One region of the Mixta sp. BE291 genome, then DNA from elsewhere that is predicted to be linked to it. Evidence: predicted binding sites of a transcription regulator. Region 1 holds the regulator's gene; each other region holds the start of a gene.

Region 1 (10,872 bases):
CAATAATCAGCCCCGCCAGCGTGCCGAGCGCACGGTGCTGAATACGTACGCGCGTCGCGCTGTAGCCGTTCTGGCTGACAAACATAATCGTCATCAAAATCCACCAGGGTTTCGGCACGTTAAACGTCAACGCCAGCACGCTGCCGAACACCAGCATCACCGCAAAGCGAGCGGCGGTGCGCAGGGCAGAGGATTTAAACGACAGATAGCTACGCAACGCGGCCAGCAGCGGCAGCCGACGTTGCCGATCGGCCATCAGATCGCGCCGGTAGAGAGGGCGCTGGGTGCGCAGTACGCGGGCGATACGGCTGAAATGGTAATAGCAGAAATGACCCACCGGATTTTCCGGATGCTGACGGGCGATTTTCTCCAGCCCCAGCAGCGGTTTTTCCATGGTGAAACGTGACGGCAGCCGGTGATACAGCAAATCGTCCGCCAGCTCGCGCAACCGGGCGGCGATGGTTTGGGCATTCCAGCGAATCACCGCTTCCGCATGGCTTTGCTCGACCAGCTTCTGCACTTCCTCAGGCTGATGCAGGCTGACGGCAATATGCTCCTGCAGATCGAGCGCCACCTGAAAAGCGCGCGTCAAATGGCGATGGCTGTGATCGCGGTTAGCGGCCAGCATATGCATTTGCTGATAACAGGTATTAATCAGATCAACAACCTTTTGCTGACGCGCCAGCAGCGGCGGCAGCGCCTTTTCCGGGTCGGTGAGCTGCGTTAAGAAGGTATATTTGGCTTCGCCGTAATCAGCCAGTTCGCGGTAAAGCAGGCTGAGCGTCTCGCGCATTGGCTGCTCTTTCCACAGCCGGAACCAGAACCAGTTAAACAGGCCGTACCAGAAGGTACCGCCGATATAAAGCAGCGGCGGGCCCCAGATGGGCATATGCCCCACCAGACCCAGCGTAAAAATTGCCGCAATCAACGAGGCGGGCAGCAGACGCGCATGCAGCGAACCGATTTCACCGGTAACGCCGAGCAACAGCGCCATGGCGAACAGCGCCACGGGTAGCGGCACCTGCTGCAGCGTAAGCCATTGCAACAGGAAACTGCTGAGCGCAAACAGCGAGCCGCCAACGATCAGGCGTTTAAAAAAGCGGCGGTGGGGCGTATCCAGCCCGGCGATATTACAGCAGGCGGGCACCAGTGAGAAAAGTAACCCTTGTTGCAGGTTACCCAGCAGCCAGCCAATGGCGACCGGCAAACAGAGCACCAGCGTCTGACGCAGGGCATAGTTCACTTCAGGATGGTAAATAATTCTCCGCCACATCACGACATCACCAAAAATAAATACGGCGTGATGACAGGCATCACGCCGTATTTTCAGGGGTGCTTAACGGGTGCCGTAAACGACAATCGTTTTACCGTGAGCGGAGATCAGGTTTTGATCTTCCAGCATTTTCAGAATACGGCCCACCGTTTCGCGCGAGCAGCCAACGATCTGACCGATCTCCTGACGGGTAATTTTGATTTGCATCCCGTCCGGGTGGGTCATCGCATCTGGCTGTTTCGCCAGGTTCAGCAGCGTTTGCGCAATGCGGCCAGTCACGTCAAGGAAAGCTAAATTGCCTACTTTCTCTGAAGTCACCTGCAGGCGGCGCGCCATCTGGGAAGAGAGGCGCATCAGAATATCGGGATTCACCTGAATCAGCTGGCGGAATTTCTTATAAGAAATTTCAGCCACTTCACAGGCGGTTTTCGCACGTACCCATGCACTGCGTTCCTGACCTTCTTCAAACAGGCCAAGCTCGCCAATGAAATCACCCTGATTAAGATAGGAAAGAATCATCTCTTTGCCTTCTTCATCTTTGATCAGTACCGCAACCGCACCTTTTACGATGTAGTAGAGCGTCTCGGCCTTTTCACCCTGATGAATCAACGTGCTTTTTGATGGATATTTGTGGATATGGCAATGTGACAGGAACCATTCGAGTGTAGGGTCTGTTTGCGGTTTGCCGAGAACCATTCGCTATTATCCTCTGTTGTAATCGTGCCCTAAATACAGGGGGCAGTTTTCCCTGTCAGGCGTGGAAATCTTCAAGCGTTTCCTGCTGGAAATTTATGCAGGCAACTGCGAGGCCTTAAGGCGTGCAGTCGTCCCGTTTTCGTTTCATAGAACGAAAATATTACAGCTTTGTTTGTAGCACAGCTTTATCTTACTGTCTCCTGTTGTCTCGCTTCAGCTTGTGCTGAATCGGACAATTGCCGTGTAGTTGTTGCCAGCCCAGGCAATGCTTTGGCTGACTTATCAGCTATTCGATTTTCTTGCCTTCTATCAGACGTTTCACTAACGGCAGCATGATCAGCTCCATCGCCAGGCCCATTTTTCCGCCCGGCACCACCAGCGTATTAATATGTGAAATAAAGGAGCCTTGCAGCATCGCCAGCAGATAGGGGAAATCGATATCCTCCAGACCGCGAAAATGAATCACCACAAAGCTTTCATCCAGCGAAGGAATGGCGCGCGCGGCAAAAGGATTCGAGGTATCCACCGTGGGGACGCGCTGAAAGTTAAGATGGGTGCGTGAAAACTGCGGCGTGATGTAGTTAATGTAATCTTCCATTGAGCGCACCACCGAATCCATCACCGCTTCGCGTGAATGGCCGCGTTCGCTGGTGTCGCGTATCAGCTTCTGGATCCATTCCAGGTTGACGATCGGCACCACACCCACCAGCAGATCGACCTTTTCCGCCACGTTGTGCTGCTGCGTCTCCACACCGCCGTGCAGCCCTTCATAAAACAGAATGTCCGTTGGCTCCGGCAGCGGCTGCCACGGTGTGAAGGTACCCGGCAGCTGATTCCACGGCACCGCTTCATCATAGGTATGCAGGTACTTACGCGACTGGCCCCGCCCATGTTCGCCATATTCAACAAAGGTTTGCTCAAGCAGGCCAAAGTCGTTGGCTTCCGGGCCAAAATAGCTGATATGGCGGCCCAGATCGCGTGCCTTGCGGATCGCCATATCCATTTCCGGACGCGTATAGCGGTGAAAGCTGTCGCCCTCAAGTTCGGCGGCGTGTAGGTTAAGCTGTTGGAAAATCTTACGAAAGGCAAGGCTGGTGGTGGTGGTTCCCGCTCCGCTGGAGCCGGTTACCGCGATAATCGGATGTCTGGCTGACATAAGCACTCTCTGGGTAACATCGGGCGATGAGCATTGTTATCACGTTTAGGCGACAAGTGTCATTACTGTACGCGCCTGCCAGCGCGCATTAATGTGACGAGCCGCACAGCGCCATCGTCATCGCTAGCCGTCGCGAAACTGACCGCGCGGCATAATATTCACCGTTTCATGCAGTTCCGACCAGACCAGCACCGCTTCGCCGCTTTTCAGCTGACGTCGCACATCTTCCACCTTTTGCGCCAGCGAGCGTTCCTGCTCGCCGTAATCGGTGCCTTCGCGCAGCACAAAGGCTTCAATCAGGTTTTCCAGCGTTTCCGGAGAGAGATCTTGCCAGGGAATAATCACAGCTTAGTTATCCAGATAAGGTGAGAGCCATTGGGGAATACGCTGTTCCAGCCACATTTGCGGGCGGCGCAATGTACCGCCGACAAAGCCGACATGGCCGCCATATTCCGTGAGTTGATATTCAATGTTAGCAGGTAACCGCGTTCTGTCGGGGATCACCTCGCGGGTCATAAATGGGTCGTCCGCGGCGTGAATAATTAACAGCGGTTTGCGGATAGCAGGCAGCAGCGGCATCGCACTGGCGCGTCGATAGTAATCACCAGCGTCGGCGAAACCGTGGGCGCGCGCGGTGATGGCATCATCAAAATCACGCAGGCGCTTTAACGCTTTCAGCTGCGGCAAATCGACCGGCAGCGTGCCGGGCCAGGCTTGTAGCTTGCGGCGGGCGTTGAGTTTCAGCTGGCCCAGCAGATAACGCTGATAGACGCGGGAGAACCCCTGCTCCAGCTTCGCGCTGCACGGTTCCAGCATCAACGGCGCAGAGACCGTGACGGCAGCATCCAGCGGGCAGTCATCGCCCTGCTGGCCCAGCAGGCAGGCAAGCATATTGCCGCCAAGCGACACGCCGACGGCAACCGTTGGCGCATGGCCCAGCGTGGTTTGCAGCCAGCGTAAAAAATAGCTGGCATCTTCGGTTTCGCCGGAATGATAGATGCGCCCCATGCGGTTAGGCACGCCGCTACAGCCGCGAAAATGCATCACCACGCCCAGCCAACCGCGCTGTTGCCAAACCTGCAACAGGCCGTGCGCATAAGGGCTGTGAAAGCTTCCTTCCAGTCCGTGAAACAGCACCGCGCGCGGCTTGTGTCGCGCCTGGAGCGGATCTTCGCTCCAGGCCAGATCGATAAAATCCCCGTCGGGCAGGTCGAGCCGCTGCCAGTGAGGGCGCAAATAAGCGCGACGGCGAAACAGGCGCGGCAGCACCGTTTGTAAATGCGGATTATGCAGTCCTTTCAGGGGAATAAAGGATTCCTGCGTGTGATCAAAGCTCATCGTTTCACGCTTGTGCGCATTCAGGCACGCTGTTAGTTTAAACGGATTAACCTTTACCGGGTGGGGAGCACCCATTGTATGGAACTCAGTCTGTTTTTATCGATGCTTGGTTTTCTTTGGGTCGCAGCAGTGACGCCCGGTCCAAATAATACGCTATTGACCACGGCGGGCGCCAATTTTGGTTTCCTGCGATCGCTTCCTTTGATGGTGGGCATTATGCTTGGCATGCAGCTGATGCTGCTGCTGGTGGCGTTTGGCGTGGGCGGTCTGATCCTGGTTTATCCCTCGCTGCATCTGTTTTTGAAAATTGTCGGCAGCCTCTATCTGCTGTGGCTGGCGTGGAAAATCGCCACGGCGGCTTATGAAAAAATCGAACTGGGCGAAGCGCCGCCCCGACCCATGCCTTTCTGGCAGGGCGGGCTGTTGCAGCTGGTGAACCCCAAAGCCTGGCTAATGGCGCTGGGAGCGGTAGCCAGCTTCAGCCTGTCGGGCGAGGCATATCGCAGTTCCATCGTGGCGATCAGCGTTGGCATGGCGCTGGTTAACCTGGTTGCCGGTGTTCTCTGGCTGGGTTTCGGCACCCTGATTGGCCGCCTGCTGCGTAGCCGCCGCGCCTGGAAAATCTTTAACTTGACGATGGGCGCGCTGACCGCCGCCTGCGTGCTGTTGATCTGGCACTGATTAACTGGAGGCGCGCGCCACCAGCTGGCAGAGCAGCCGCTCATGCACCTGCGGCGCCAGCGGATTCTGTATCCGCTGCAACAGCAGCTGGACGCTGCGGGTGCCCAGTTCATGCATCGGCTGCTCCAGCGTGCTGAGCGGCGGCGACAGCATGGCGCTCCACGGCAGGCCGTCAAAGCCCATCACGGCGATATCCTGCGGGATGGTTAGCTGATGCTGGCGCGCGCAGTGGATCGCCCCGACCGCCAGCACATCAGAGACGGTAAACACGGCGTCGGGCGGCTCCGGCGCCTCCAGCAGCCGCTGCATTGCCGCAAAACCTGCCTCGCATTCGACTTCATTGGCATACTCCACGGCCGACCATGGCAAATTCAGTTCGCCTAACGCTGCCCGGTAACCTAACTCGCGCTGTTGCGCATAGAGATAACGCGGATCGCCGTTAATCATCGCAATACGCCGCCGTCCACGCTGCGCCAGATGTTGCACCGCCGCGCGCGCCGCCTGTTGATTATCAATGGTTACCGATGAGCCATCCTCTTCAGGATCGCCCTCGGCACACTGCACCCAGGGCGCATCGCCAATCATTTGGCGCAGCTCAGGCAGGTTGCTCGCCGCATCCATGGTAATCACGCCATCCACCACTTTACCGCTCAGCAGCGACAGGTAAGCGGATTCGCGCTGAGTTTGCGAATCGGAGTTGCACAGCAGAATGTGATAGCCGTTGGCTTCGGCTTCCGCCTCAATGCCGCGTACCACGCGCGAACAGAAGGGATTAATAATATTCGAGACCAGCACCAGCAACATCCGGCTCTGCGAAGTACGTAACTGACGCGCCAGCAGATTCGGCTGGTACTGGCAGGCGGCGATAGCAGCGAGAACACGCTCACGCGTTGCCGGCCGCACGCCCTGATAGCCGTTCAGCACGCGGGAAACGGTCGCGGTCGATACACCAGCGAAACGAGCAACTTTCTCAATCGACATGGACAACCCTCTGACAACTCACCAATGAAGCGCCCTGAAGCGTACTTATACAGTGTCTGATTTAGATCCATTTTTCATCAGAAAACATCAGGCTTTTTTACTTTCCAGATAACGATAGCGATATATTTTCTAAGTCAATTTGGTGATTAAACATAATTTTTAATTACTTCATGCCGCGTCCGCCTCTCAGTTACAACTGAGCCATCACAATGATAACAACAGGCGGAACGCAAATGGTGAGGATGACACGGTTTTTGGCATTAGCAGCGACCTTATCGCTGCTGGCAACCCAGGCATACGCCGTTGAGGTAACAGTGGCTTATCAAACCTCAGCGGAACCGGCAAAAGTTGCCCAGGCGGACAACACGTTTGCCCAGCAAAGCGGCGCGCAGATTAACTGGCGCAAGTTCGACAGTGGATCCAGCGTCGTACGTGCGTTGGCCTCCGGTGATGTGCAGATCGGCAATATCGGTTCCAGCCCGCTGGCCGTTGCCGCCAGCCAGAAATTACCGATTGAGGTCTTCCTGCTGGCGTCGCAGCTCGGCAGCTCAGAGGCGCTGGTGGTGAACAAGAACATTACCTCGCCGCAGGATCTGATCGGCAAACGCATTGCCGTGCCCTTTATCTCTACCACGCATTACAGTTTGCTGGCCGCGCTAAAACACTGGGGCATTAAGCCCGCTCAGCTGCAAATTATCAACCTGCAACCACCGGCGATTATCGCGGCATGGCAGCGGGGCGATATTGATGGCGCTTACGTCTGGGCGCCTGCCGTAAATCAGCTGGCTAAAACCGGCAACGTATTGACGGATTCGGCGCAGGTGGGGCAGTGGGGCGCGCCGACGCTGGATGTCTGGGTGGTGCGCAAAGATTTTGCCGCCAGCCATCCTGATATCGTCACCGCGTTTGCTCGCAGCGCGCTGGCCGCTCAGCAGGCTTACCTTGCCGATCCGCACCAGTGGCTACAGCAGCCGGAAAATCTTAACAAGCTGTCCCGCCTGAGCGGCGTGCCGGTGGCGCAGGTCGCCAGCCTGGTTCAGGGCAATACCTATCTTAACGCGCAGCAACAAATCACTCAGCTGGGCGATCCGGTGAACAAAGCCATTGGCGATACGGCGCAGTTTCTCAAGCAGCAGGGCAAAGTGGCGCAGGTCGATGCCGATTATCACGACTATGTTACCGACCGCTTTATTCAACCTTTGGTTCAGCCGTGAGGAGTTAACCATGCTTGCTGTGACTCAGGTCAGTGCGCGTTACCACGGGCAGCTTGCGCTGCAGGAGATTAACCTAACGCTGGATGCCGGAGAGCTGGTGGTGGTGCTGGGGCCGTCCGGCTGCGGGAAAACCACGCTGTTGAATCTTATCGCCGGTTTTCTGCCCACAGAAGAGGGGACGATTACGCTGGCGGGCGAAGCGGTAACCGGGCCGGGAGCCGATCGTGGGGTGGTTTTTCAGCATGAAGGGTTACTGCCCTGGCGCAACGTGGTGGATAACGTGGCGCTTGGCCTGCAGCTGGCGGGCGTGGAGGTTAAAACGCGGCGCGAGCAGGCGAGCAGGATGCTGAAAAAAGTCGGGCTGGAGGGCGCGGAAAAGCGCTTTATCTGGCAGCTTTCCGGCGGCATGCGCCAGCGCGTCGGCATTGCGCGGGCGCTGACCGCCGATCCGCAGCTGCTGTTGCTGGATGAGCCGTTTGGCGCGCTGGATGCCTTTACCCGTGAGCAAATGCAGGAGCTGCTGCTGCGTCTGTGGCGCGACAGCGGTAAAGGCATTCTGCTGATTACGCATGATATAGAAGAGGCGATTTTCCTCGCCAGCGAACTGGTGTTAATGACGCCGGGGCCGGGGCGCATCAGCGAGCGGCTGCCGCTGGACTTTGGCCGCCGCTTTGCCGCCGGTGAATCCTGCCGCGCCATCAAATCCGATCCCGCTTTTATTGCCCAGCGCGAATATGTGCTGAGCCGGGTGTTCCAGCAGCGCGAGGCATTCTCATGAGCATCCAGGCGCTGGATAAACAAGGGGCGCGCCGTTGGCGTTGGCGCTGGCCGCTCTCCCGTCAGCTAACGCTGAGCCTGACGACATTAATGCTGCTGCTGGCGCTGTGGTGGCTGGTGACCGCGCTGCAACTGATTGCGCCGCTGTTTTTGCCGCCGCCGCAGCAGGTATTACATCAGCTGGCGGTTATCGCCAGCGCGCAGGGGTTTATGGATGCCACGCTCTGGCAGCATCTGGCCGCCAGCCTGGGGCGTATTCTGCTGGCGCTGTTGGCGGCAGCGGCGATCGGCGTGCCGACCGGTATCGTAATGGGGCTGAGCGCCACGGCGCGCGGCATCCTCGATCCGCTGATTGAACTCTACCGACCGGTGCCGCCGCTGGCCTATCTGCCGCTGATGGTGATCTGGTTCGGCATCGGTGAAACCTCAAAGATCCTGCTGATCTATCTGGCTATTTTCGCCCCGGTCGCGCTCTCAACGCTACAGGGCGTGAGAAATGCGCAGCAGGTGCGGCTGCGGGCGGCACAATCGCTGGGCGCCAGCCGCTGGCAGCTGTTGTGGCTGGTTATTCTGCCCGGCGCGCTGCCGGAAATCCTGACCGGCCTACGCATCGGGTTGGGCGTGGGCTGGTCGACGCTGGTGGCCGCGGAGCTGATTGCGGCAACGCGCGGGTTGGGCTTTATGGTGCAGTCCGCCGGTGAGTTTCTGGCAACCGATGTGGTGCTGGCCGGCATTTTGGTGATTGCGTTAATCGCATTTGGTTTAGAACTGGGCCTGCGGACGCTACAGCGTCGGTTGACGCCCTGGCATGGAGAATCGCAATGAACGAACGTCTGATTATTACCGCGCTGGGGCCTTATATCGGTGCCAGAATTGATAACCTCGATCTTTCCCGTCCGCTGAGCGATGGTCAGTTTGAACAGCTGTGGCATGCGCTGATTCGTCATCAGGTGCTGTTCCTGCGCGATCAGCCGCTGACGCCGGTGCAGCAGCGAGCGCTGGCCGCCCGCTTCGGCGATCTGCATATTCATCCGGTCTATCCGCACGCCGAGGGCGTGGAGGAGATTATCGTGCTGGATACCCATAACGATAATCCGCCCGATAACGATAACTGGCACACCGACGTCACCTTTATCGCTACGCCGCCCGCCGGGGCGATACTGGCCGCGAAACAGGTGCCGGATCACGGCGGCGATACGCTGTGGGCCAGCGGCATTGCGGCGTTTGCCGCGCTGTCACCGCCGCTGCGCACGCTGCTGAGCGGTTTGCAGGCCGAGCATGATTTTACAAAATCGTTTCCTGAATATAAGCACCGCGCCACGCCGGAAGAACATGCGCGCTGGCGTCAGGCGGCGGCGAACCACCCTCCGCTGCTGCATCCGGTGGTGCGTACCCATCCGGTCAGCGGCCAGCAGGCGCTGTTTGTCAATGAAGGATTTACCACGCGGATTGTCGATCTGGCGCCGAAAGAGAGTGATGCGCTGCTGGGCTTTTTGTTTGCGCATATCAACAAGCCGGAGTTTCAGGTTCGCTGGCGCTGGCGGGCTAACGATGTCGCTATCTGGGATAATCGGGTCACGCAGCACTACGCGAACGCTGACTATCTGCCCACCAGACGCATCATGCATCGCGCCACCATACTGGGGGATAAACCTTTTTATCGCGCTTGCTGACGCATCAGCAAGCGACAACGGCTCGGCGTTAGCAGGCCAGCATGGTTTCCAGCTGCTCCTGCGCGTCGAGCCAGTCCATCTCGCACGCTTCCAGCGCTGATTTTGCTGCGGCCTGCTGCTGCAGCGCCGCGGTGAGATCGGCTTTACGGCTCGCCTCGTAAATGGCGGAATCGGCCAGCTTCGCCTCTGCATCAGAAAGCTGGACATTCAACTTTTCCATCTCTTTTTCCAGCTTTTCAATCTGTTTACGCAGCGGCTGCGTTTGCGCCCGCAGTTCCGCCTCGCGGCGTTTCTGATCTTTACGCGCCTGAGCGCTGTTGCCGTTGTCCTGTTTCGGCTCGCTCTCTTGCGTCTGCCGCTTTTGCAAATCACTGAGCCACTGCTGGTAATCGTCCAAATCGCCTGCGAAGACGTCCACTTTGCCGTCATGCACCAGATAAAGATCGTCAGTGGTGGAGCGCAGCAAATGGCGATCGTGCGAGACCACCACCAGCGCGCCCTCAAAATCAATTAGCGCTTCGGTTAACGCCTGGCGCATATCAAGATCGAGGTGGTTGGTGGGTTCATCCAGCAGCAACAGGTTAGGGCGCTGCCAGACAATCAGCGCCAGCACCAGGCGCGCTTTCTCGCCGCCGGAGAAGCGTTCCGTCGGCTCGCTGACTTTATCGCCCTGGAAGCCGAAACCGCCCAGATAGTCCCGCAGCTGCTGTTCCGGCAGTTTCGGTGCCTGACGCGCCAGATGCTGGAGCGGCGACTCTTCGGCGCGCAGAAACTCTAACTGGTGCTGCGCGAAGTAACCCAGCTGCACCCCTTTCGCCAGGCCAATCTCCCCTTTTTGCGGCGCGAGTTCGCCCGCCAGCAGCTTGATCAGCGTTGATTTCCCGGCGCCGTTGCGGCCCAGCAAACCAATACGCGAGCCAGGCACCAGATTGAGTTTGATGGCGTCCAGAATCACGCGCTCGCCATAACCGGCGGTCACCTTTTCCATATTCAACAGCGGGTTGGGCAGGTTTTCCGGCGCGCGAAAGCTGAAGCTGAAAGGATTATCAACGTGCGCGGGAGAGATAAGCTCCATGCGCTCCA
Region 2 (10,872 bases), 200 kb from region 1:
CTCCGGGTAGATTTCGCTGTAGCTGCCTTCCAGCCAGGTGTTGGCCACCATGCCCGGCCCGCCGTGGCCTGGCCCGCAGATGTAAATCATATCCAGATCGCGGTGGCGGATGATGCGGTTCAGGTGCGCATAGATAAAGTTAAGACCAGGCGTGGTGCCCCAGTGTCCCAGCAGGCGCGGTTTAATATGTTCAGGCTGTAACGGCTCGCGCAGCAGGGGATTATTCATTAAATAGATCTGACCCACTGATAAATAGTTCGCGGCGCGCCAGTAGCGATCGAGCTGTTTGAGTTCTTCCTGGATTTCTGGTGCATTCGTCATGCTTTTCCTCCGGTGACGTCAATCACAAATTCGGGCAGGGAGCGCTTTACCCGGGCGAAATGAAACTCAATACTCTTTAACCCTAATAGAAGAAAACTTAATCAGCCAAAAAACAGGCGTTTTAAGCAGGCTGGCAAGGAGCTGTGCTGTGTTTACCTCTGATGTTCATCTGTGGCTGACCGCGCTGGTGGTCATGGTCACCATTCTGCTGTGGGCCAGCGCGCGGCTGCCGGAATTTATTACCGCCCTGCTGTTTTTCGCTGCCGCGATGCTGCTGCATATCGCCCCTGCGGCCAGCGTGTTTGGCGGCTTCGCCTCTTCCGCGTTCTGGCTGGTGCTGAGCGGTTTTATTTTGGGCGTGGCGATCCGTAAGGTCGGGCTGGCCGATCGGCTGGCCCATGCGCTGGCGCCACGCTTAAGCCTCAGCTGGCCGCGCATGGTGGGCGGCACCATCCTTATCAGCTATCTGCTGGCGTTTATCATGCCTTCGAATATGGGACGCATCGCGCTACTGATGCCGGTCATCGGGGCGCTGGCGCAGCAGGCGGGCATCAAAGAGGGCAGTCGCGGCTGGGTGGGGCTGGCGCTGGCGGTAGGGTTTGGCACTTTTCAGCTTTCCGCCAGCATTCTGCCCGCCAACGTGCCGAACCTGGTGATGAGCGGGGCGGCGGAAACCGCTTATCATCTGCATCTGGGCTATATGCCGTGGCTATTTTTACAGGCGCCGGTGGTGGGATTACTGAAAGGCGTGCTGTTAACCTTGTGCATTTGCTGGCTGTTTCCGGCGCGTCCACAGGCGGTTGCGCGTGCTGCGCGGCTGCCCGCGCTGAGTCGGGAAGAGTGGCGGCTGATGATCCTGTTGCTGCTGACGCTGGCGCTGTGGATGACCGACAGCCAGCATGGCATCTCGCCCGCCTGGGTTGGCCTGTGCGCCGCCTGCTTCTGCTTGTTGCCGCGCGTGGGCTTTGTCTCCAGCGAGGCGTTCGCCAGTGGCGTAAATTTCCGCACCTGTTTGTATGTGGCGGCGATTCTGGGCGTGACGGCGGTGGTGGTTGATTCCGGGCTCGGCGCGCTTATTGCTCAGGGACTGCTGCGCATCACGCCGCTCGATCCCGCCACGCCTTTTGTTAATTTTATCTCGCTGAGCGCGTTGACCAGCGCGCTGAATTTTGTGGTGACCGCCAACGGTGTACCGGCGATGTTTACGCCGATGGCACAAAGTTTTGCCGCTGCCTCCGGTTTCCCGTTAGGCAGCGTGATTATGTTGCAGGTGTTGGCGTACGCGACGCCGCTGTTGCCCTATCAGGCCTCGCCGATTGTGCTGGCGATGGGACTGGGCAACGTATCGGCGCGAGACGGCCTTAAACTCTGCCTGCTGGTGGCTTTAGTCAGCCTGGTTCTGCTGCCGCCGCTCTACTACGGCTGGTTCTTGCTGTTGGGCTATTTATAACGGCATAAAAAACGGGCGACATCACTGTTGCCCGTTGCTTTGGCCGCTTGCGCTATGGCGCCAGCCTACTTGCCTGCCACTGCGGTGGAAAGCGAGGCTTCATCGTTAGCGGCGGCCGGCGTCATCGGCGCGTAATCCAGTTGCAGGATGCGGCTGGTTTCCGCCAGCTCCTGCTCGGTGGCACTGATATTGCCGTTCAGCTTTTGGCCGTAACAGGGAATCATCGCTTTCAGCTTCGCCTGCCATTCCGGCGTAGCGAATTGCTCCTTAAACACCTGCTGCATCAGGTTCAGCATAATCGGTGCGGCGGTAGAAGCGCCCGGCGACGCGCCCAACAGAGCGGAAACGGTGCCGTCCTGCGAGGTCACCACTTCGGTGCCCAGGCGTAGCACGCCGCCTTTTTTCGCATCCTTTTTGATGATCTGCACGCGCTGACCGGCCTGAACCAGGTGCCAGTCCTCTTTTTTCGCCTGCGGGAAATAGGCTTTCAGCGCCGTGTGGCGATCGTCGTCGCTCAGCAGCAGCTGGCTGACCAGATATTTTACCAGGTTGAAGTTATCCAGGCCCACGCGCACCATCGGCAGCAGATTGCTGGCGGTCACGGAACCGAACATATCCCACAGCGAGCCGGTTTTCAGAAAACGGGTCGAAAAGGTGGCGAAGGGGCCAAACAGCAGCACCTGCTTGCCATCCAGCATACGCGTATCCATATGCGGTACCGACATCGGCGGCGCGCCCACTGAGGCTTTACCATACACTTTCGCCAGATGCTGTTTTACGACCGCCTGATTTTCCGTTACCAGGAAAGAGCCGCCCACCGGGAAACCCGCATAGTTTTTCGCTTCCGGAATACCGGTTTTTTGCAGCAGCGGCAGCGCCGCGCCGCCCGCGCCGATAAACAGACGCTTCGCCCTGATCAGCTTTTTCGCGCCGTTATTGTTGAGATCGGCGAGGGTGACCTGCCAGCTGCCGTCAGCATTACGCGTAATATCACGCACTTCATGACGGGTCTTCAGGTTAAAGTTCGGGCTTTTAGTCAGGGAAGCGATCAGCTGGCGCGTGATTTCGCCGAAGTTAACGTCAGTGCCGATAGGCGTGCGCGTGGCCGCTACTTTTTGCTGCGGATCGCGGCCCTGCATCATCAGCGGCACCCATTGTGCGATCTGCGCGGCGTCTTCTGAATATTCCATGCCGCGAAACAGCGTGCTTTTCTGCAATGCCTCGTAACGTTTACGCAGGAAATTAACGTTATCGTCGCCGAAAACAAGGCTCATATGCGGGGTGGTATTGATAAAACTGCGCGGATGGTGCAAAACGCCTTTCTGTACCAGCGCAGCCCAAAACTGACGGGACACCTGGAAGGACTCGTTAATGTCGATGGCTTTACTGATATCGACCGAACCGTCCGCTTTCTCTGGCGTATAGTTCAATTCTGCCAGCGCGGAATGGCCGGTACCGGCATTATTCCAGCCGTTTGAACTCTCTTCCGCGACCTTATCCAGACGCTCTACCATGGTGACAGACCAGTCTGGTTCCAGCTCCTGAAGGTAAGCACCCAGCGTGGCGCTCATAATCCCTCCGCCGATGAGTAGTACATCGACGTCCTCTTTATCTTCTGCGACTGCATGCTTGCTTAGGCCGAAAGCATTCATACACAGCTTTAGAAGTAATGCTGTTTTACGCATGAGGCGGCATCTCCGTCTGTTGATAGCTCAACAGATCATTGCAGGTGAAAGCGTCCAGCTTCTGGCGGGCGGGTTGCTCTCTTTCCATAACTAACAGGCGAATAAAATAACCCCGCACCGGGTGGGCGTTAACCACACGTTATCGGTGCGCTAGAAATATAACATTCTCGCAATAAAATTGAATAATTTGTTTAAACTTTAAAAGTTGTTTGAATTTTGACCACGCTGAAGCGATTAGTCTCACACTTTTATGCGACAAATAGTTGAAGCAGCCAGAAGCCGCTTGTGAAAAGGAGTGACAGGTAAGCGTTCCCTTACTTTTTCGCAAGGGAACGGGAGAGTCGGGAAGGAATTAAAGCAGATGTAATTTTTTTACGTCGACCAGCAGGCTTTTGCCATGATGCAACAGGGTGCCATTGACCGAAATCAGATCGTCCGGTTTCACTTCCTGGCCCTGCCACACCTCGTCGTCGATTTGTAGCTGTACGGTGCCGGTGCGATCGCGCAGCTCCCAGGTTTTTTTACCGGTTTGCCGAATAATATTGCCCTGCAACGTTACCCAGGTGCCGGTAGAAAGCTGCGCCAGCTGATGCGTGGCGGTCAGCTGCTGATTATCCGTTACCGCGCGGTAGCCATCTTTCTGATCTTCCGGCGGCGGCGCTTTGCCGTCGGGGTTAAAGCCGCCGTCGGCAGCCAGCGCCGGGGCGGCCAGCACTACCGCCAGGCATAGCGTCGCTATTTTATTCATCGCTTTCTCCTGACGTCGGCCAGCGCTGCTGCGTTATTACGGCTCGCCCAGCTGCTGCACATCGATCCAGTGGCGCGCGCCATCCTGACGTACCCGACCATTCAGCCGCACCTGATCTTTGGCATCATAGGTTTCGCCGTCCCAGACTTTTTTCGGGATAACCAGGTCAATTGTCTGGTCGCCATGACCGCGTAGCTGATAGCGGTTATCGCCTTTCTGCTTCACGATATAGCCTTCAACCGTTACCCAGGCGCCGTCACGCATGGTTTTTACCAGTTCCAGAGGCGCTGAAGTGGTGTCTTCCGTGCCTTTATAGCCGCTGTCCTGATTCTCAGGCGGTTTCTCACCGCCTTTATAGCCGCCGCTCTCTTCGGCAAAGACCGGCAGCGCGAAAAGGGCGATCAGGGCTGCAATAGTCAATTTTTTAGCCATACATTCTCCTTAATAACTGTCCGTTCGGGCCAGGCGAAAAACGCCTTTGCAGAATATAAGCCTGGCACAGTCTGGTGAAGTCGGGAGAAAAACGGCGACAGACGCGTTGATAACGCACAACTTTAGGACAAGAGGTGAATCAGGTGAGCAAATTTAAACCTTGCCAAAGCGACGCCAGAGAAAACGCAGCACGAAAAACTCTATCGTCCCCAGCACCAGAAACCACAGGCACAGCACAAAGGTATAGAACTGATTAAGATCGCTGAAATGAAACAGCGACATCAAACGGGCCGTAAGCGCCGGGCCAGGCGCGGGCGCGGGCAGCAGTAGCGCAGATAAAAAGCCCAGCAGCAGGATGCTCATCGGCGCAAGCCAGTTTTCAAACGTGGATTTCATAAGGTTCAGGATAATGAAGGAAACGAGAGGATTATTGTCCGTGAATCAGCGGATGGGTTCAACGTTTAGCAGTTTGACCCGGCAAAAGGGAGCGAGGCAAGCCTGAAGCTTAAAAAAATCAACCGCTTACTCTCCGTATTTATAGCGAAGATGTTAATAATGCCGACCTTGTTTAGCTTTTGTTTACGTTCGGCTTTGCATAATCGCCGCGAATTTTGTGATCTGCTTCAAAAAAATTTGCCGCTAAAAGGTGCCGTTGTTATAATTTCGTTGTTTTTTTCAACAAAAGTTAAGCAGGTCATCAGTCATGAAAAAGTTCTTCCGGTATGTGTTTCGCGCTTACGTTGAAACCTTTAAGCATGTACCGCCAGGCGCGCTGAACTAACGGCGACGCCGCACGAAACCCTCGATAACCGCGGCCAGGGAACGACCGGTGGTTATCAAACCTTTCTTACAACGCCTCTTCTCTTTCCAAAGCAGCGACTTTTTCCACAGCATTTTCTCTTGCTAAAACATTTTCTCTTGCTAAAGCCTCTGGTACTTGTCTTAACCCCCCGTCGCTCACGCTTCATGCCTTTTCCGTCTCACGCGTTCTGTATCTGGCGCAAATCTACAGCTATTTTCTTAAATAGCCGTTGTTGATAACTGCCGCACACTTTTATCAACCGCTGTCATCAGGCGGCCTGCAAACAAGGCGAAGCGCTATTTAGCGCCTAAACTTAGCGGGTATCCCTAACCTGAGAGCAGCTGATGAAGAGAGCAACCCGGAGACGCGGGCCGACTAACCGCACACTTCTTCTCGGTATGGCCGCAGTAACCGTGGCCGGTACGGCGCTGTTTATTAAGCAATGGCGTAAATGGCAACAGACGCCGCCGGTGGGTATTCATAGTCATCAGGCGGGTCTGGCAGGTTATTATCAACAGGTCGGGCCGTGGCGCATGTTCACCCGCACCACGCCGGAAAGCCGCCCCGGTCTGCCGGTGGTTCTACTGCACGGCATGGTTCTCTCCGGGCGCGCGATGGAAGATCTGGCGCTGGCGTTAGGCTGGGAATATCGCGTCCTGGTGCCTGACCTGCCGGGTTTCGGCGGCAGTTCGCTGCCGGTTTCACAGCCGGTATTAAATATCGATCGGCTGGCAGAAGCGCTGTGGATGTGGATGCAGCAGAATCAGCTGTCGCGCGCTATTTTCGTCGGCAGCTCGATGGGTTGCCAGGTGCTGGCCGCGTTGGCGGTTGCGCATCCTGAGGCGGTCGCCGGGCTGGTGCTGCAAGGCCCCACCGTGGATCGTCATAACCGTACGCTGCCGCGCCAGCTCTGGCGCGACTGGCGCAATCATCGGCGGGAAGCGCACCGCTCGCCTGCGGCGCTTAGTCGCGTCGATTACGCCAAAGCTGGTGTCTGGCGCGCCATCGGCACGCTACGCGCTATGATGCATGACCGCATCGAGCAGCGCCTGCCGCATATCAACGCGCCGACGCTGGTGGTGCGCGGCTCCTACGATGTGGTTTCGCCTGCCCGCTGGGTGGCAGAAGTGGTCGCGCTGTTGCCGCGTGGCGAACTGATGACCATTGCACAAGGCACCCACACGTTGCACTACGTTTATCCGTGGAGCTACGGTCGCGCTATCCGACCCTTTATCGATCGCGTGCAGAAGGAGCAGGAAAATCATGAGTAAACCTCCCAAGGGCATCGCCCGCTTTGACTCCTCTGCCGCAATGGTCATGGCGCTCAGCAATGCGCTGCACCAGCGTCCTTTTAGCAGCCCAAGCCAGTCGCCAACGCTGGATCGCGTACTGCCCGCGCTGAATTTACTGCCTGAGCGCGTGCGTGAATGGGGCTATGCGCTGGGCGGCATGGCCGAAGGCCTGTCGCTGAGTCAGGCGCAGCAGCTGGATATCGAAGCCATTGCGCGCTGGGTGGCGAATCAATATCCGCAGCAGCAGTATCAGGCGGCGTTTGTTGGCTCTTCTAACGGCGCGATGGTGCATTTGGCGGCGGCGATGGGCGTGCCCTGGCTGCCGCAAACCTTTCTGTGCCCGGTGCGTTCGCAGCATAACGATCCAGACGATGCGCAAAAAGGCATGGCGCATGGCAAACCAATAACCGACGCGTTGCTGGCGGCCTCGCCGCATCTGGCGGTACATCATATGCAGGATCCGAATCAGGATCGGCTGATGCTGGAGCAGATCGCCTATTTCCGCCTGAAGCACCGTAAACTGCCGCTGGAGTATCATGAATTTTTACTCAGTTCGCTGCCGCCGGGCAGTACGCTGGTGATCAACCACTGTACGCAACAGTGGCCTGCCACGCGTACCAGCGAGCGTTCGTTTTATCAGTTTGGCGCGCTGGGCGGCGCAACGGAGCAGGAATACTTCTCCGGCGGGCCGCGGGTAATGGAGTATCTGGCGCGTTGCGGTCTGGAACGGGAAAAATGGGAGCCGCCGCTAGCGGATGCCACCGTACCGGAAGCGGAATGGGGCTTCGACGCGCACCTGATGGCCGAGCTGAAAAAGCTGGCTAACAGCCAGAACTGGAAGCTGGTAGAGCTGCGCTATGAAAACCCAGAAGCCCTAAGCTTTGTGACGGCAGAAATTTACCGTGACTGGTATCTGTCGGCGGGCGTAATTGCTTCGCGGCTGGTGGTGGACAACTTCCTGTTGATGGATCCCTGGACCACCATGCAACAGTACGCCATTCCCTTCTGGCTGACCTTCTGCACCGAGCCATCGGCCGATGCCTTGCAGCGCTATCTCGACCGTCAGCCGCCGTTCCGCAATATCGACCTGATGCTATTTTCTCACGGCACGGAAAGTATTGGCATGGCGCCGATTGAGCGCTGGCAGCAGCTACTGGATTATGCCAAAGATGAGGGCGCGTTTGTGGGGGTTGATACCGAACGCTTCCCGCGCGATTTCGCTACGCTGACGCGTTTTGATGAGGAGCTGAAGCAGCGCGCGCCGCTGTTGCCGCCGCCTGAGCCGCTAACCACAGAGAAATTTTTAGCGGGCGTACAGCGCTATGGGGATAAGTTTCAGGTGGAGTGTTTGCTGCATAATTAAGGCGGCGAAAGGTGGGCAGTCAGGCCCGGTGACCTGACTGCTGACTAACTGCTTACTGCGTTTTTTCAGCGATAAGAGTCAGTTTCTCATCGGTAGCTTTCTCTTCCTGCAGGGTCTCTTCCAGCAGGCGAGCCGCTTCTTTATAGCCCAGCTTCAGCGCCAGCGCGCGCAGCGTGCCGTAGGCGGCAATTTCGTAGTGCTCAACTTTCTGCGCTGCGCCGATCAGGCCAGCATCACGCACCACGCCTTTCTCTACGGAATCGATGATTTCCTGGGCTTCTTCTACCAGACCTTCCAGCGCATGGCATTTCATACGTTTAATACGCACTTCCGGGGTCGCTTCAACCAGCTGGTCGAGACGCTCGATTTGGCCCTGAGTTTCTTCCAAATGAGTTTTGAACGCTTCGATAAGTTTCTCATCGCTAGCGGCACGTGCCATTTTCGGCAGGGCACGGCTAATTTGCTTTTCCGCACTGTAAACATCGGACAGATCGTGAATAAACAGGTCTTCCAGCGTTTTAATACTCATCGTAATCTCCATAACCAAAGGATAATAATTGATAAAGTCAGGGTAACGTGCCCTGTTAATTTCAGTATAGTCAAAAATAAACAAATGCAACGGCAGGAAAATCAGATTAGGATTCGTCCGTGCATTACCGCTGCGCTTGTTTTAAATACCACAATGGCAGGGTGATAAATAAGTCACAGAAAAGAACGGGCGCTAAGATATAAATGGAAATGGAACAGCGCTACGCTATAAAAAGCGCGGCAGAAAACAGGATGGCTATAAACCATGCTACCCGCAGTACGCAAAGGCGCACTGCGGGTTTAACTAATTTTTACAGGTACTTACCTGAGATTAATTAGCTACGGCGGCTGTTCTGCCCGCCTTTTTTGCCTGCTTCAGAGGCTTTTTCGCGGTCATTTTTAAAATTACCGCCGCTTTGTTGTCCGCCTTTCTTACCGGCTTCAGAGGCTTTTTCACGATCTTCTGCAAAGTTACCTGAACCACCACGATGCTGAGTCATATTATTTCTCCTCATACGTATTTACAGAATGCATATATTTATCTGTGGGCGATAAATATATGCGCATCCAACGGTTCTAAATCTAGCGCCTGAGGATAATATTGCAAGTTAACCGCCGTTAAAAGTTTTTCTTATGGCGCGTAATAGTCCATAAGTTACCGTTCCATAACGGATAAATGAAAATGTTATATTTTATGAATGGCGGCGTGTATATAAATTTGCGTTTCGCTTGTTAACAGCGGAAACGATTGGAAAGCCATGTTTGACGCTGACTACAGATTATTCCTGGTATAAGTTGTGGTTCTACTCTCTTCAGGCGCAAGCGGTAAACAAACGGCGGCGTTTCGTTTAGTTGTGGTGCTGCCAGTCTGCGTTATAACAGCGCGCTTATGGATCACGCTGGATTGATTTTTATTGCCTGCATGGAGAAATATAATAACCGCATAAGTTAGCAGATGAATTATTTAAACTAATAGCCTGATAAACGGGAATAAATGATTCGCTTAATTAGCTTTATTATCATTAGTTATTCATGGCGTGTTGAATATTGTTATTTTCATAAAAGTTAATAATACTGGTCCCGGCGGCTTGTTCTTTTAATTAATTATTAATTTGAGGTATACAGCAACGATCAAAGGAATGATTCGCTGAGTTTATGGTTGACGACTTTATTACCAGGGAAAAATAAAAGGAATTTTTATGGAAAGAATAGCAGCTACAGTTTTTTTAGGCCTGCTGTCAATAAACAGCTATGCCGCCAATCACTCCCTTCCTGCCAGCGCTAATGTAATCCCTGGCGGCGCGATTTCCGGAACCTCTGCTAAGCCTGTCACGCAAAACAGCATTAATACGCCACAGGCATACCGCAATACACTTCTGGCCTCCAATACCAGCACCTATATAAAATGTACTTATAAGATTGATAAAGACCCGACTAATCCGGCTTCTTCATGGGTTTGGGCTGTCTATCCACCGCAACCCGATCGTTACGCTATGGTGCACGGATACTGGCGCGACAATTCGGTCGCCACGAATATGTTTTATACCAATGCCTCGGCGCTGGAACTGAAAGAAGTTTGCCAGTTTACCCTTAAACATGCGGGCATTGAGGGTGAAGTTGCCATTCCTTATGCCGGGGATTCGGTGTTCTCCTACTATTATAATTTCTGGAGCCAGGGCTTTGACCAGCCAGAAGCGCGAGTAGAAGGGGTTGCCCTGGATCGGCTGGTGGTATTCGGCGACAGCCTGTCCGATACCATTAATGTGTATAACGCCAGCTACGGCGCAGTGCCGAAAAATAGCGCATGGTTTTATGGCCGTTTTTCTAATGGGCCGGTATGGCATGAATATTGGACGAATCAATTAAGTATTCCTTCTTATGTTTGGGCGACCGCCAATGCGGAAAGCGGTGTAAAACCCCTTTTCCCCAGCTTTATGGAACAGCTACATAGCTTTAAAGAATATATAGCCTATGCGCAGGGATATGACATAAAGAAAACCCTGTTTACCGTTTTGTTTGGCGGCAATGATTTTATTACCGGTAATAAAACGCCTGAAGATATCATTACTAATTACCGCAGCGGTCTTGCGCAGCTGGCGCATCTGGGCGCCGCACAGGTAATTATTATGAAGCTGCCCGACTTTTCAGGCGTGCCTGCGGTACGTGACTGGAAAGCGGCCGATAAGCAGGCGTTAAAAGAAAAATCGGTAACCTTTAACATGCAGGTCGATCTGCTGGCCCAGGAGTTAAA
Region 3 (10,872 bases), on a different contig from region 1:
TCCTCGCGCGTGAGATGCCACAATACAGGCAGGCAACAGGCGGCGATTAATGCTGTCGGCGTACGTCGCCACCCGTCCAGACGAAAGGCGATCAAAAGCAGCCATACGATAAGGCTGGCGACCAACGATGCCTTTCCCAGTCCTAACCACCCTTGCGGCAGCAATGCTAACAGCGAGAAGATCAGTGCCAGCGAGCGATCCGCTATCCACCAGAACGGTAAAGCAAGTCCGTTAACCGGCATCACCGTCGCTAACAGCAGCGCCGGAACCGTAATAAAAGAGACCACCGGTATGGCAAGGATATTCGCCGGAAGCGATGTCAGGCTTATGCCATGAAAAATAAAAACCTGGATGGGAATCAGTAACAGCATCATCCCTAATTGCAGATGGGCTAGCTGTAAAAGCATCCAGCGCTTTCGATAGCGCCAGCGGGCAGGCAAGGGAAACCAGCGAAACCAAAATAGCAAAATGGCTACGGCGCTGACTGAAAGCCAAAAACTGTCCGACAATACTGCTATAGGATCAATAAACAGAATGCCGCCAAGACAAATCAGCCAAATCTGCCAGCTGCTGCAGTTGATGCTCTGCAAGCGCACCAGCGCCCATAATGTTAACGCGGTCATCGCCCTGATGGATGGCGGACTGCTTCCCGACAGCCAACAATAGGCTGCGGCTACGCCAAGGCTAAACAATAACGGCAACGGATAACGTATACGCCATGCTGGCAACAAAAATTGAAATGCTCTTGCCGCCATCCATCCCAACGAGGCGGCCAGCCCGATATGCATACCGGAAATCGCCATTAAATGCGCAATGCCGGTATCCCTTAGCAGCGCGCGTGTTTCAACAGTCACTCCTTGTCGATCGCCAAACAGTAAGGCGGTCATGACGCTGTGCCAGGAAAAATGCTGATATTGCTGCTGAGCATAATTAATCAGCCGCTGACGCCATGAACAACTTTGACTGAGCGGGCTGGCGGCAAGCAGCCTGCCCTGCAACGGCGTGTTGTTCGCAAGGGCGAAACGCTGGGCGTCAAAACCGCCCTCATTTAACCGTGCATGTATCGGGCGCAGACGGAGCGTCATTTTCCACTGCTGCCCCGCGCACCATTTTTCCGCAAATTTTTCCGCCGTTAAGCTGGCATGAACTGGAGGAAACAGCCGCTGATTATCATGCTCAACTATTTTAACCACCAGCCGCCCCTTGTCGTGCAGCACCTGGGTAATTTCGGTACGCACGTCTATGGCCCTTGCGGATAAGGCAGCGATCGGTTCGATGGCCTGGCGCGCGGTCAACAATGCCCAGACCAGCAGCACGCCGCCGATACCTGTATAGCGCAAAGCCCGCTGCGGCAGCAGCGTCAATGCCAGAGCCGCAACAAGCACCATGACAAGGCTGCGGTGTTCTGGCAGCTGCGATAAAAAAAGCAAAGGAAGCGTCGCAAACGTAGTTAACAAAGCCAGTACGGGAAGAGGATATGGCATGAGTTCATCCTTAGAAACGAAGGACAAGTATGCCGAATGGATACGTTTAGCGCAGAGGTGGCGGAGGGTATCGGAAGCGATGGCGCAAAGAGATTTTATTGTTTACATGCGTTGGTATTTTGTTGTGAACAGGCGCGCATTCGCTGAATTTAAGGCAAAAAAAACGACACAGCGTGTCGTTTTTTATCTATCGTCATTTTGCCTTAGCCGTAAATATTCGCACGGTCGCGCAACTCTTTCCCAGGTTTAAAGTGGGGAACGTATTTACCTTCCAGTTCCACTTTATCGCCTGTTTTTGGGTTGCGACCTACGCGTGGCGCACGGTAATGCAAAGAGAAACTGCCAAACCCCCGGATTTCGATGCGTTCACCCTGAGCCAACGTAGTGGCCATATGCTCAAGCATCTCTTTTACCGCATCCTCTACGGCTTTCGCCGGGATATGAGTTTGCTGGCCCGCAAGTCTTTCAATAAGTTCTGACTTGGTCATTAGTCCTCCGGTTAATCCCTGTGGGAATGGTCTGACAGCTTGCTACGGGCGCCGGGCGCCAAAAGGCAGCCCGGAGCCCAAAGACGATTATTCGCCTTTAGCGGCTTTAAATGCTTCAGCCATAGCGTTAGAGAAGTTGCTTTCTTCCTGTTTGTTGTTAACAGTAGCAATAGCATCTTTCTCGTCAGCTTCGTCTTTAGCACGAACAGACAGGCTTACAACGCGGTTCTTACGATCAACGCCGGTGAATTTGGCTTCAACATCGTCACCAACATTCAGCACCTGAGTCGCGTCTTCGATACGGTCGCGTGAAGCTTCAGAAGCACGCAGGTAGCCTTCAACGCCGTCTGCTAATTCAACTGTAGCACCTTTAGCGTCAACTGCAGTTACTTTACCAGTAACAATTGCACCTTTCTTGTTCAGAGAGATGTAGTTGTTGAACGGGTCTTCTGCCAGTTGCTTAACGCCCAGGGAGATACGCTCGCGCTCTGCGTCAACCTGCAGAACCACAGCGGCGATTTCGTCACCTTTCTTGTACTCACGAACCGCTTCTTCGCCAGTCGCGTTCCAGGAGATGTCAGACAGGTGAACCAGACCGTCGATGCCGCCTTCCAGGCCGATGAAGATACCAAAGTCAGTGATTGACTTGATTTTACCTTCAACACGGTCGCCCTTGTTATGGGTTTCCGCAAACTGCTGCCACGGGTTGGATTTGCACTGTTTCAGGCCCAGAGAGATACGACGACGTTCTTCGTCGATATCCAGAACCATCACTTCTACCACGTCGCCAACGTTAACAACTTTAGACGGATGGATGTTTTTGTTGGTCCAGTCCATCTCAGACACGTGTACCAGGCCTTCAACGCCTTCTTCGATTTCAACGAAGCAGCCGTAGTCAGTCAGGTTGGTCACGCGACCGGTCAGTTTAGTACCTTCCGGATAACGTTTAGCGATAGCTACCCACGGATCTTCGCCCAGCTGTTTCAGGCCCAGAGATACACGGGTACGCTCGCGATCGAACTTCAGCACCTTAACGGTGATTTCGTCGCCAACATTAACGATTTCGCTCGGATGCTTAACGCGTTTCCATGCCATGTCGGTAATGTGCAGCAGGCCGTCAACGCCGCCCAGGTCAACGAAGGCGCCGTAGTCAGTAAGGTTCTTAACGATACCTTTGACTTCCATGCCTTCCTGCAGGTTTTCCAGCAGCTGGTCGCGTTCTGCGCTGTTTTCAGATTCGATAACGGCACGACGAGAAACAACAACGTTGTTGCGCTTCTGATCCAGCTTGATTACTTTGAACTCAAGCTCTTTGCCTTCCAGGTGCAGCGTATCGCGCACTGGACGCACGTCAACCAGGGAACCTGGCAGGAACGCACGAATACCGTTCAGCTCAACAGTGAAGCCGCCCTTGACTTTGCCGTTGATCACGCCAGTTACAGTTGCAGCTTCTTCGTAAGCTTTTTCCAGCATCAGCCATGCTTCGTGACGCTTCGCTTTCTCACGAGACAGCAGGGTTTCACCGAAGCCGTCTTCTACTGCATCCAGAGCAACGTCAACTTCGTCACCAACCTGGATTTCAAGCTCGCCCTGTGCGTTTTTGAACTGCTCCGCCGGAATGGCAGACTCAGATTTCAGACCGGCGTCAACCAGTACGATATCTTTGTCGATAGCAACAACAACACCGCGAACGATGGAACCCGGGCGGGTTTCGATTTCTTTCAGGGATTCTTCAAACAGTTGAGCAAAAGATTCAGTCATATTTAATCTTTAGATAGGTAAATTTAACGTCCACCTGACTTCCTGTTGGATGGGGTTGTTTAACATGCCTGATGACGTTCCTTATCACCAGGTTATTACATCTGTTCTGCCGCTGGCCTACGATAATGCCAGTTTTTCGCGGGCATAATTGAGCGCGGTATCAATTACCTGCTCAATACTCATGCTGGTTGAATCCAGCACTAGCGCATCTTGCGCGGGCACCAGCGGCGCAATAGCCCGATTACGGTCACGCTCGTCGCGTTCCTTTATCTCGGCTAAAAGGCGTTCAAAGTTAACACTAAAGCCCTTCTCCTGCAACTGTAGCATACGTCGGTGCGCACGCTCTTCGGAGCTGGCGTCGAGAAAAATCTTTACTGGCGCATCGGGGAAAACCACCGTGCCCATATCGCGACCGTCGGCAATCAGGCCTGGCGCATCGCGAAACGCGCGTTGACGACGCAGTAAAGCTTCGCGCACGCGTGGAAATGCCGCCACTTTTGACGCTGTGTTGCTTACTTCCTGCGTACGGATTTCGCCCGTTACGTCTTCGCCTTCAAGAATGACCGCCATTTCACCGTCGGTTGAAATAAAACGTACATCCAGATGCGCGGCAATAGGCACCAGCGCTTCTTCTGACTCGATATCTACCTGATGGTGAAGGGCCGCCAGTGCTAATACGCGATAAATAGCACCAGAATCAAGCAGATGCCATTGCAGCGCCTCAGCCATTGCCTTACAGAGCGTGCCTTTGCCCGCACCGCTTGGACCATCAATGGTAATTACCGGGGCTGTTGCCGTCATTTTATTCTCCTGTCGCTGCTGGTCGTTCTTATGGCTGCCTGCACTCATTTACAAGTCGCGGCATATTATACGCTGCAATTATTCAGAACGTTATCTTTAAGCGCAGGCCGCTGCCAAATATTCTTCTTTTTAAGAACTTCCGCTAAAAAATAAAATGCCGTAATGGATCAGCCGCTACGCTGTAAACCAGCAGTAGCGGCGTTTTTTCAGGCTAATGTGCTGATGGCCGCCAGACGTTCAAAGTAGTCCGGGAACGTTTTAGCGGTACATTTCGGATCCAGAATGGTGATGGCCGTATCCGAGAGCGCCACCAGCGAGAAACACATCGCCATCCGGTGATCGTTGTAGGTACCGATATTTGCTGAGGTCAGGTGTTGCGGAGGGGCGATACGGATAAAGTCATGCCCCTCTTCCACTTCAGCCCCAACCTTACGCAGCTCGGTAGCCATCGCTGAAAGCCGATCGGTTTCTTTAACGCGCCAGTTATAAATATTACGTAATACCGTAGTGCCTTCAGCAAAAAGTGCCGCTGTGGCAATGGTCATTGCCGCATCGGGAATATGGTTCATATCGAGATCGACCGCGTGCAATTCATCGCGCGTACACGCGATATAATCATCGCCCCACTCAATTTTAGCACCCATTTTTTCCAGCACGTCAGCAAAACGGATATCGCCCTGAACGCTATTACGTCCCACGCCGGTGACGCGCACCGTGCCGCCTTTGATTGCAGCGGCAGCAAGAAAGTAAGAGGCGGAAGAGGCATCGCCCTCCACCAGGTAGCTGCCAGGTGAAATATAACGCTGCTGCCCACGGATCGAAAAGCGCTGGTAACGATCGTTTTCTACCGTTACGCCAAAAGCCTTCATCAAATGCAACGTAATATCGATATAGGGCTTCGACACCAGCTCGCCTTTAATCACGATCTGCGTGTCCTGCGGCGCCAATGGCGCAGCCATCAGCAGAGCCGTCAGGAACTGGCTGGAAACGCTGCCGTCGACGCTGACTTCTCCACCGGTGAAGCCGCCGTGAATGCGTAATGGGGGATAGTTGTCCTGTTCCAGATACTCAATCTGCGCGCCGCCCTGACGCAGCGCATCAACCAGATGACCGATGGGACGCTCTTTCATACGCGGCTCGCCGGTCAGGATTATGTCATTATCGGCCAGGCAGAGCGCAGCAGCCAACGGACGCATCGCGGTTCCGGCATTGCCAAGAAACAGTTCCAGCGCCTTCTCTGCTTTTAGCGGCCCACCGCGGCCATTCACTTCACAGACGGTACGATCCGCTGACAGCTGATAGCCGACGCCTAATGCCTCAAGCGCATTAAGCATATGTTTAACGTCATCGCTGTCTAAAAGGTTAGTCAGACGTGTCGTTCCCTGCGCCAGCGCTGCCAGCAGTAAAGCGCGATTAGAAACGCTTTTTGAGCCAGGTAAATTTACCGTGCCGTCAACGTGTGCAATGGGTTGTAGTGTCAGGGATTCCTGCATGTAAAAACGTCTCTCCGTAAAGCCAGTACAATAAAACCTCGCGCCAGGGCGAGGTTTCTAAAAAATAGTAAACAGGGAATCAGCCGTGCCGACGCTCAAAATCAATCATAAATTCGGTCAGAGCTTTAACGCCCTCCAGCGGCATAGCATTGTAAATGGAGGCGCGCATACCACCAACCACGCGATGCCCTTTCAGAGCATGCAGCCCGGCGGCAAAGGACTCTTCCAGGAAAACCTTATCTAACGCGGCGTCGGCCAGCTGGAAAGGCACATTCATGCGTGAACGGTTGCTGGCGGCCACGTCATTACGATAGAAATCGCTGGCGTCGATAACGCTATACAGCAAATCGGCCTTTGCCTGATTGGTTTTATCCATTTCGCCGATTCCGCCGCGCTCTTTCAGCCACTTAAACACTAGCCCTGAAAGGTACCAGGCAAAGGTCGGCGGGGTGTTGTACATGGAGTCATTTTCCGCCAGTGCTTTATAATTCAGCACCGTTGGCAGCGCCTGCTGCGCTTTACCCAACAGGTCGTCACGTACAATCACCAGCGTCAGGCCAGCCGGGCCGATATTCTTTTGCGCTCCGGCATAGATAACGCCGTAGCGGCTGATATCAAGCGGACCAGAGAGAATAGTGGAAGAGAGATCGGCCACCACGACTTTATCGCCAAAGTCAGGTTGCTCATTGATGGCCAGGCCATCGATGGTTTCATTCGGGCAAAAGTGGAGATAAGCCGCATCGTCGTTTAATGCCCAGTCGCGCATAGGCAGTAACGCGCGTTTGCCGTCGATCTGGATTTTCGCGTCAAACACATTAGGCGTGCAATACTTATGCGCTTCCTGAATCGCGCTATGCGCCCAGTAGCCGCCATCGATATAGTCTGCGGTTTTCGCCGCGCCCAACAGATTCATCGGCACCGCCGCAAACTGCGCGCGCGCGCCGCCCTGGCAGAATAAAACTTTATAGTTATCGGGAATTTTCAGCAGATCGCGTAAATCTTTTTCCGCTTCTTCTGCAACCTGAATAAACTCTTTGCTGCGATGGCTGATTTCCATTACTGACGTACCCAGCCCATTCCAGTTGCAAAGCTCTTGTTCTGCACGACGAAGCACTTCTGCCGGCAGCATTGCCGGACCGGAGCTAAAATTATAAATCTGCGTCATTTCCCGTCACCACTGTCAGATCTGTTGATTATGAATAGGCTATCGGTTTTATCACTGCCCTTCGTATGCTGCAAACATTTATCCGGCCGCGCTCCCATTTTCTCGCGACCTGCCGCAACAGCTTGTATGGCGAAAGCAAAGCGGTACGATATTTTGTGAGGTTTCTCGCTTTACGAAATAATAGAACCAGAAAGAAAGCGACCGTTTTGCCACAATGCCCAATATCAATTCACTGCCCGCAGATAGCGCCAACGTTAGAAAATACGTATCATTGCGCGCTTTACGCTCAACCAACAAATAGTAGGCTACATGACTCAAACCTTTATCCCCGGCAAAGACGCCGCGCTGGAAGATTCCATCACCCGCTTCCAACAGAAGCTGCAGGATTTTGGCTTCAATATTGAAGAGGCCTCGTGGCTGAATCCCGTGCCCCACGTCTGGTCGGTGCATATTCGTGACCGCGACTGCCCGCTTTGCTTTACGAATGGTAAGGGCGCAAGCAAAAAAGCTGCGCTGGCTTCCGCGTTGGGTGAATATTTCGAGCGTTTGTCGACCAACTATTTCTTTGCGGACTTCTGGTTAGGCGAAACCATCGCCAATGGCGAATTTGTTCACTACCCCAATGAAAAATGGTTCCCGCTGCCGGAAGATGACAGCCTGCCGGAAGGCATTTTGGATCCCCGCCTGCGTCAGTTTTACGATGCAGAAAATGAGCTGAGCGCCAGCGATCTGATCGATCTGCAGTCAGGAAATGGCGAACGCGGCATTTGCGCATTGCCTTTTACCCGCCAGTCTGACGACCAGACCGTCTATATTCCAATGAATATCATCGGCAACCTGTATGTGTCCAACGGCATGTCAGCGGGTAATACGCGTAATGAAGCACGCGTACAGGGCCTGTCAGAAGTCTTTGAGCGTTATGTAAAAAACCGCATTATTGCCGAAGCGATTAGTTTACCGGCTATCCCACAGGATGTGCTGGATCGCTATCCAGGCGTGGTGGAAGCGATCAATAGCCTTGAAGCTGAAGGTTTCCCGATTTTTGCCTATGACGCCTCGTTAGGCGGCAAGTACCCGGTTATTTGCGTGGTGTTATTTAACCCGAGCAATGGCACCTGCTTCGCCTCCTTCGGCGCTCATCCTGATTTCGGCGTGGCGCTGGAGCGTACCGTGACCGAACTGCTGCAGGGCCGTAGCCTTAAAGATCTGGATGTCTTTACGCCGCCGACGTTCGATGATGAAGAAGTTGCGGAACATGCCAACCTGGAAACGCACTTTATCGATTCCAGCGGCTCTATCTCATGGGATCTGTTTAAAGAAGAAGCTGACTACCCGTTTGTAGACTGGCGCTTTGATGGCAGCACGGAAGAAGAGTTCGTCACGCTGATGGCCATTTTCAAAGATGAAGACAAAGAAGTTTACATCGCAGATTATGAGCATCTGGACGTTTACGCCTGCCGTATCATTGTGCCGGGCATGTCTGATATTTATCCGGCGGAAGATCTGCTGCTGGCCAATAACAGCATGGGCGCCGGTCTGCGTGAGACCTTGCTGGCGCTGCCTGACAGCGAGTGGGATCAGGCCGATTATCTGGCGCTGATTGAGCAGCTGGATGAAGAAGGCCACGATGATTTTACCCGCGTTCGCGAGCTGCTTGGTCTGGCTACCGGTAAAGATAATGGCTGGTACACCTTGCGTATCGGCGAGCTGAAAGCGATGCTGGCGCTGGCGGGCGGCGATCTCGATCAGGCCTTGATCTGGACTGAGTGGACGATGGAGTTTAACGGTTCAGTATTCACCGCTGAACGCGCAAACTACTATCGCTGCCTGCAAACGCTCCTGCTGCTTACACAGGAAGAAGAACGCGACCCAACCCAGTATTACCTCGCTTTCGTGCGCATGTATGGCGCTGACGCCGTTGAAGCCGCATCCGCTGCCATCAATGGCGAAGCGCCTTTCTATGGTCTGCAGCCGGTTGATCGTGAACTGAAGGCGTTTCCTGCCCACCAGGCCCTGCTTGCCGCCTATGAAAAGCTGCAACAGGCCAAGCGTCATTACTGGCAATAAATAATCTTACTCCGGTAAATTATAAGCCAGTTATTTAACCAGCTGGCTTTTTAGTTGCCCTAATGTTACCGACTAGTTATTTTATATTTCTTTTCGGTAACATTTAAATAAAAATATAACCTTTTATAATAATATTTCGTTGTGCATAAAATGCCACCTTCAATTTTAGATGTATAAATTAAAATAAATTTTATATAATAATATCAACAAGTTATTAGATAAAAACCACTTCCCACTCCCCTGCCGCCTTGTCAGGCACTTAGCAAATATGATCTAAATCAATTTTCGCTAAATACTCCTTTGTTAGTATCTCTACACGATATTTTATGGGAGCACGTTAGTATGAATACTGACAACCCTTTCAATTTATTACTACCGCATGCAACGGCGAAAGTTGCTGAAGAAGCCGGCGTTTATAAAGCGAATAAACATCCTCTCATAACCTTTTTTTTAGCCATTAACGCTGGCGTATTTATTTCTATTGCCTTCGTTTTTTATATCACGGTGACAACAGGCGCGGCGGATATTCCTTATGGCCTGGCGAAACTGATCGGCGGGATCTGTTTCTCTCTTGGCCTGATGCTGGTTGTCGTGGGCGGCGCAGATCTGTTTACCTCCACCGTTTTGATTGTTGTGGCGAAAGCCAGCGGGCGCATTAGCTGGGGCCAACTGGCACGCAACTGGATCAATGTTTATATCGGCAACCTGTTCGGCGCGCTGTTTTTTGTCGGCCTTATCTGGTTCTCCGGCGAGCATGAAGTGGCTAATGGCGCATGGGGATTAAATGCCTTACAAACCGCCGACCATAAAATGCATCACTCTTTTATTGAAGCCGTCTGTCTTGGCACGTTGGCTAACTTAATGGTTTGCCTGGCCATCTGGATGAGCTACTCAGGCCGCAGCCTGACCGACAAAATGCTGGCTATGGCTCTGCCGGTTGCCATGTTCGTGGCCTGTGGTTTTGAGCACAGCATCGCCAATATGTTCATGATTCCGATGGCAATTGTTATCCGTGATTTCGCTTCGCCGGAATTCTGGCAAGCCACAGGCGCTACCGCCGCTCAGTTCCCTAACCTGACGCTGAGTCATTTCATCATGGATAACCTGATCCCCGTCACCATCGGCAACATCATCGGTGGTGGCCTGCTGGTAGGGCTAACCTACTGGGTCATCTATCTGCGTGGTGACTATACGCACTAGCAACCATTGCACAAGAATTCGAACCCGCAGGCGTTTCCCTGTGGGCTCTAAAAAAGAACTTTTATCAGAAGGTAGGTATATTATGACCGAGCTCAATGAGAAACTGGCTGCCGCCTGGGAAGGTTTCACCGCAGGTGAATGGCAGAAATCAGTTAACGTTCGCGATTTTATTCAGAAAAACTATACGCCGTATGAAGGGGATGAATCCTTCCTGGCCGGTGCTACTGATGCCACCACCCAGCTGTGGAACAAAGTGCTGGAAGGCATCAAAATTGAAAACCGCACCCATGCGCCGGTTGATTTCGATACCAGCGTTGCGGCAACCATCACTTCACATGATGCAGGCTATATCGATCAGAGCCTGGAAAAAATTGTCGGTTTACAAACTGACGCTCCGCTGAAGCGTGCTCTGA

What was found. Region 1 encodes CRP, which controls carbon source genes, mostly activating them, when cyclic AMP is high. Its sites were predicted from a motif close to ATGTGANNNNNNTCACAT; they were not measured.
Region 2: the regulator CRP is predicted to act here: its motif matches at 5,248-5,265, upstream of azuC (stress response protein AzuC).
Region 3: the regulator CRP is predicted to act here: its motif matches at 9,473-9,490, upstream of focA (formate transporter FocA).

What each region holds. Positions count from the first base shown of each region.
Region 1 is NZ_JAVDXN010000004.1:479,525-490,396, forward strand. Features, by position in the region: gene J2X14_RS12265 (YccS/YhfK family putative transporter) at 1-1,273, opposite strand, end outside; gene crp (cAMP-activated global transcriptional regulator CRP) at 1,337-1,969, opposite strand; gene J2X14_RS12275 (phosphoribulokinase) at 2,256-3,125, opposite strand; gene J2X14_RS12280 (YheU family protein) at 3,249-3,470, opposite strand; gene J2X14_RS12285 (hydrolase) at 3,474-4,463, opposite strand; gene J2X14_RS12290 (LysE family translocator) at 4,542-5,144, shown strand; gene J2X14_RS12295 (LacI family DNA-binding transcriptional regulator) at 5,145-6,125, opposite strand; gene tauA (taurine ABC transporter substrate-binding protein) at 6,359-7,339, shown strand; gene tauB (taurine ABC transporter ATP-binding subunit) at 7,350-8,117, shown strand; gene tauC (taurine ABC transporter permease TauC) at 8,114-8,941, shown strand; gene tauD (taurine dioxygenase) at 8,938-9,789, shown strand; gene J2X14_RS12320 (ABC transporter ATP-binding protein) at 9,818-10,872, opposite strand, start outside.
Region 2 is NZ_JAVDXN010000004.1:277,345-288,216, forward strand. Features, by position in the region: gene J2X14_RS11370 (phosphoketolase family protein) at 1-321, opposite strand, end outside; gene J2X14_RS11375 (SLC13 family permease) at 470-1,771, shown strand; gene J2X14_RS11380 (malate:quinone oxidoreductase) at 1,837-3,456, opposite strand; gene J2X14_RS11385 (YgiW/YdeI family stress tolerance OB fold protein) at 3,809-4,204, opposite strand; gene J2X14_RS11390 (YgiW/YdeI family stress tolerance OB fold protein) at 4,241-4,636, opposite strand; gene J2X14_RS11395 (DUF1158 family protein) at 4,790-5,032, opposite strand; gene azuC (stress response protein AzuC) at 5,340-5,417, shown strand; gene J2X14_RS11405 (alpha/beta fold hydrolase) at 5,783-6,709, shown strand; gene J2X14_RS11410 (hypothetical protein) at 6,702-8,093, shown strand; gene J2X14_RS11415 (YciE/YciF ferroxidase family protein) at 8,146-8,622, opposite strand; gene J2X14_RS11420 (con-10 family general stress protein) at 8,957-9,121, opposite strand; gene J2X14_RS11425 (SGNH/GDSL hydrolase family protein) at 9,821-10,872, shown strand, end outside.
Region 3 is NZ_JAVDXN010000001.1:213,433-224,304, reverse strand. Features, by position in the region: gene J2X14_RS00965 (ComEC family protein) at 1-1,484, opposite strand, end outside; gene ihfB (integration host factor subunit beta) at 1,688-1,972, opposite strand; gene rpsA (30S ribosomal protein S1) at 2,060-3,733, opposite strand; gene cmk ((d)CMP kinase) at 3,851-4,534, opposite strand; gene aroA (3-phosphoshikimate 1-carboxyvinyltransferase) at 4,741-6,027, opposite strand; gene serC (3-phosphoserine/phosphohydroxythreonine transaminase) at 6,107-7,192, opposite strand; gene ycaO (30S ribosomal protein S12 methylthiotransferase accessory factor YcaO) at 7,502-9,259, shown strand; gene focA (formate transporter FocA) at 9,602-10,459, shown strand; gene pflB (formate C-acetyltransferase) at 10,542-10,872, shown strand, end outside.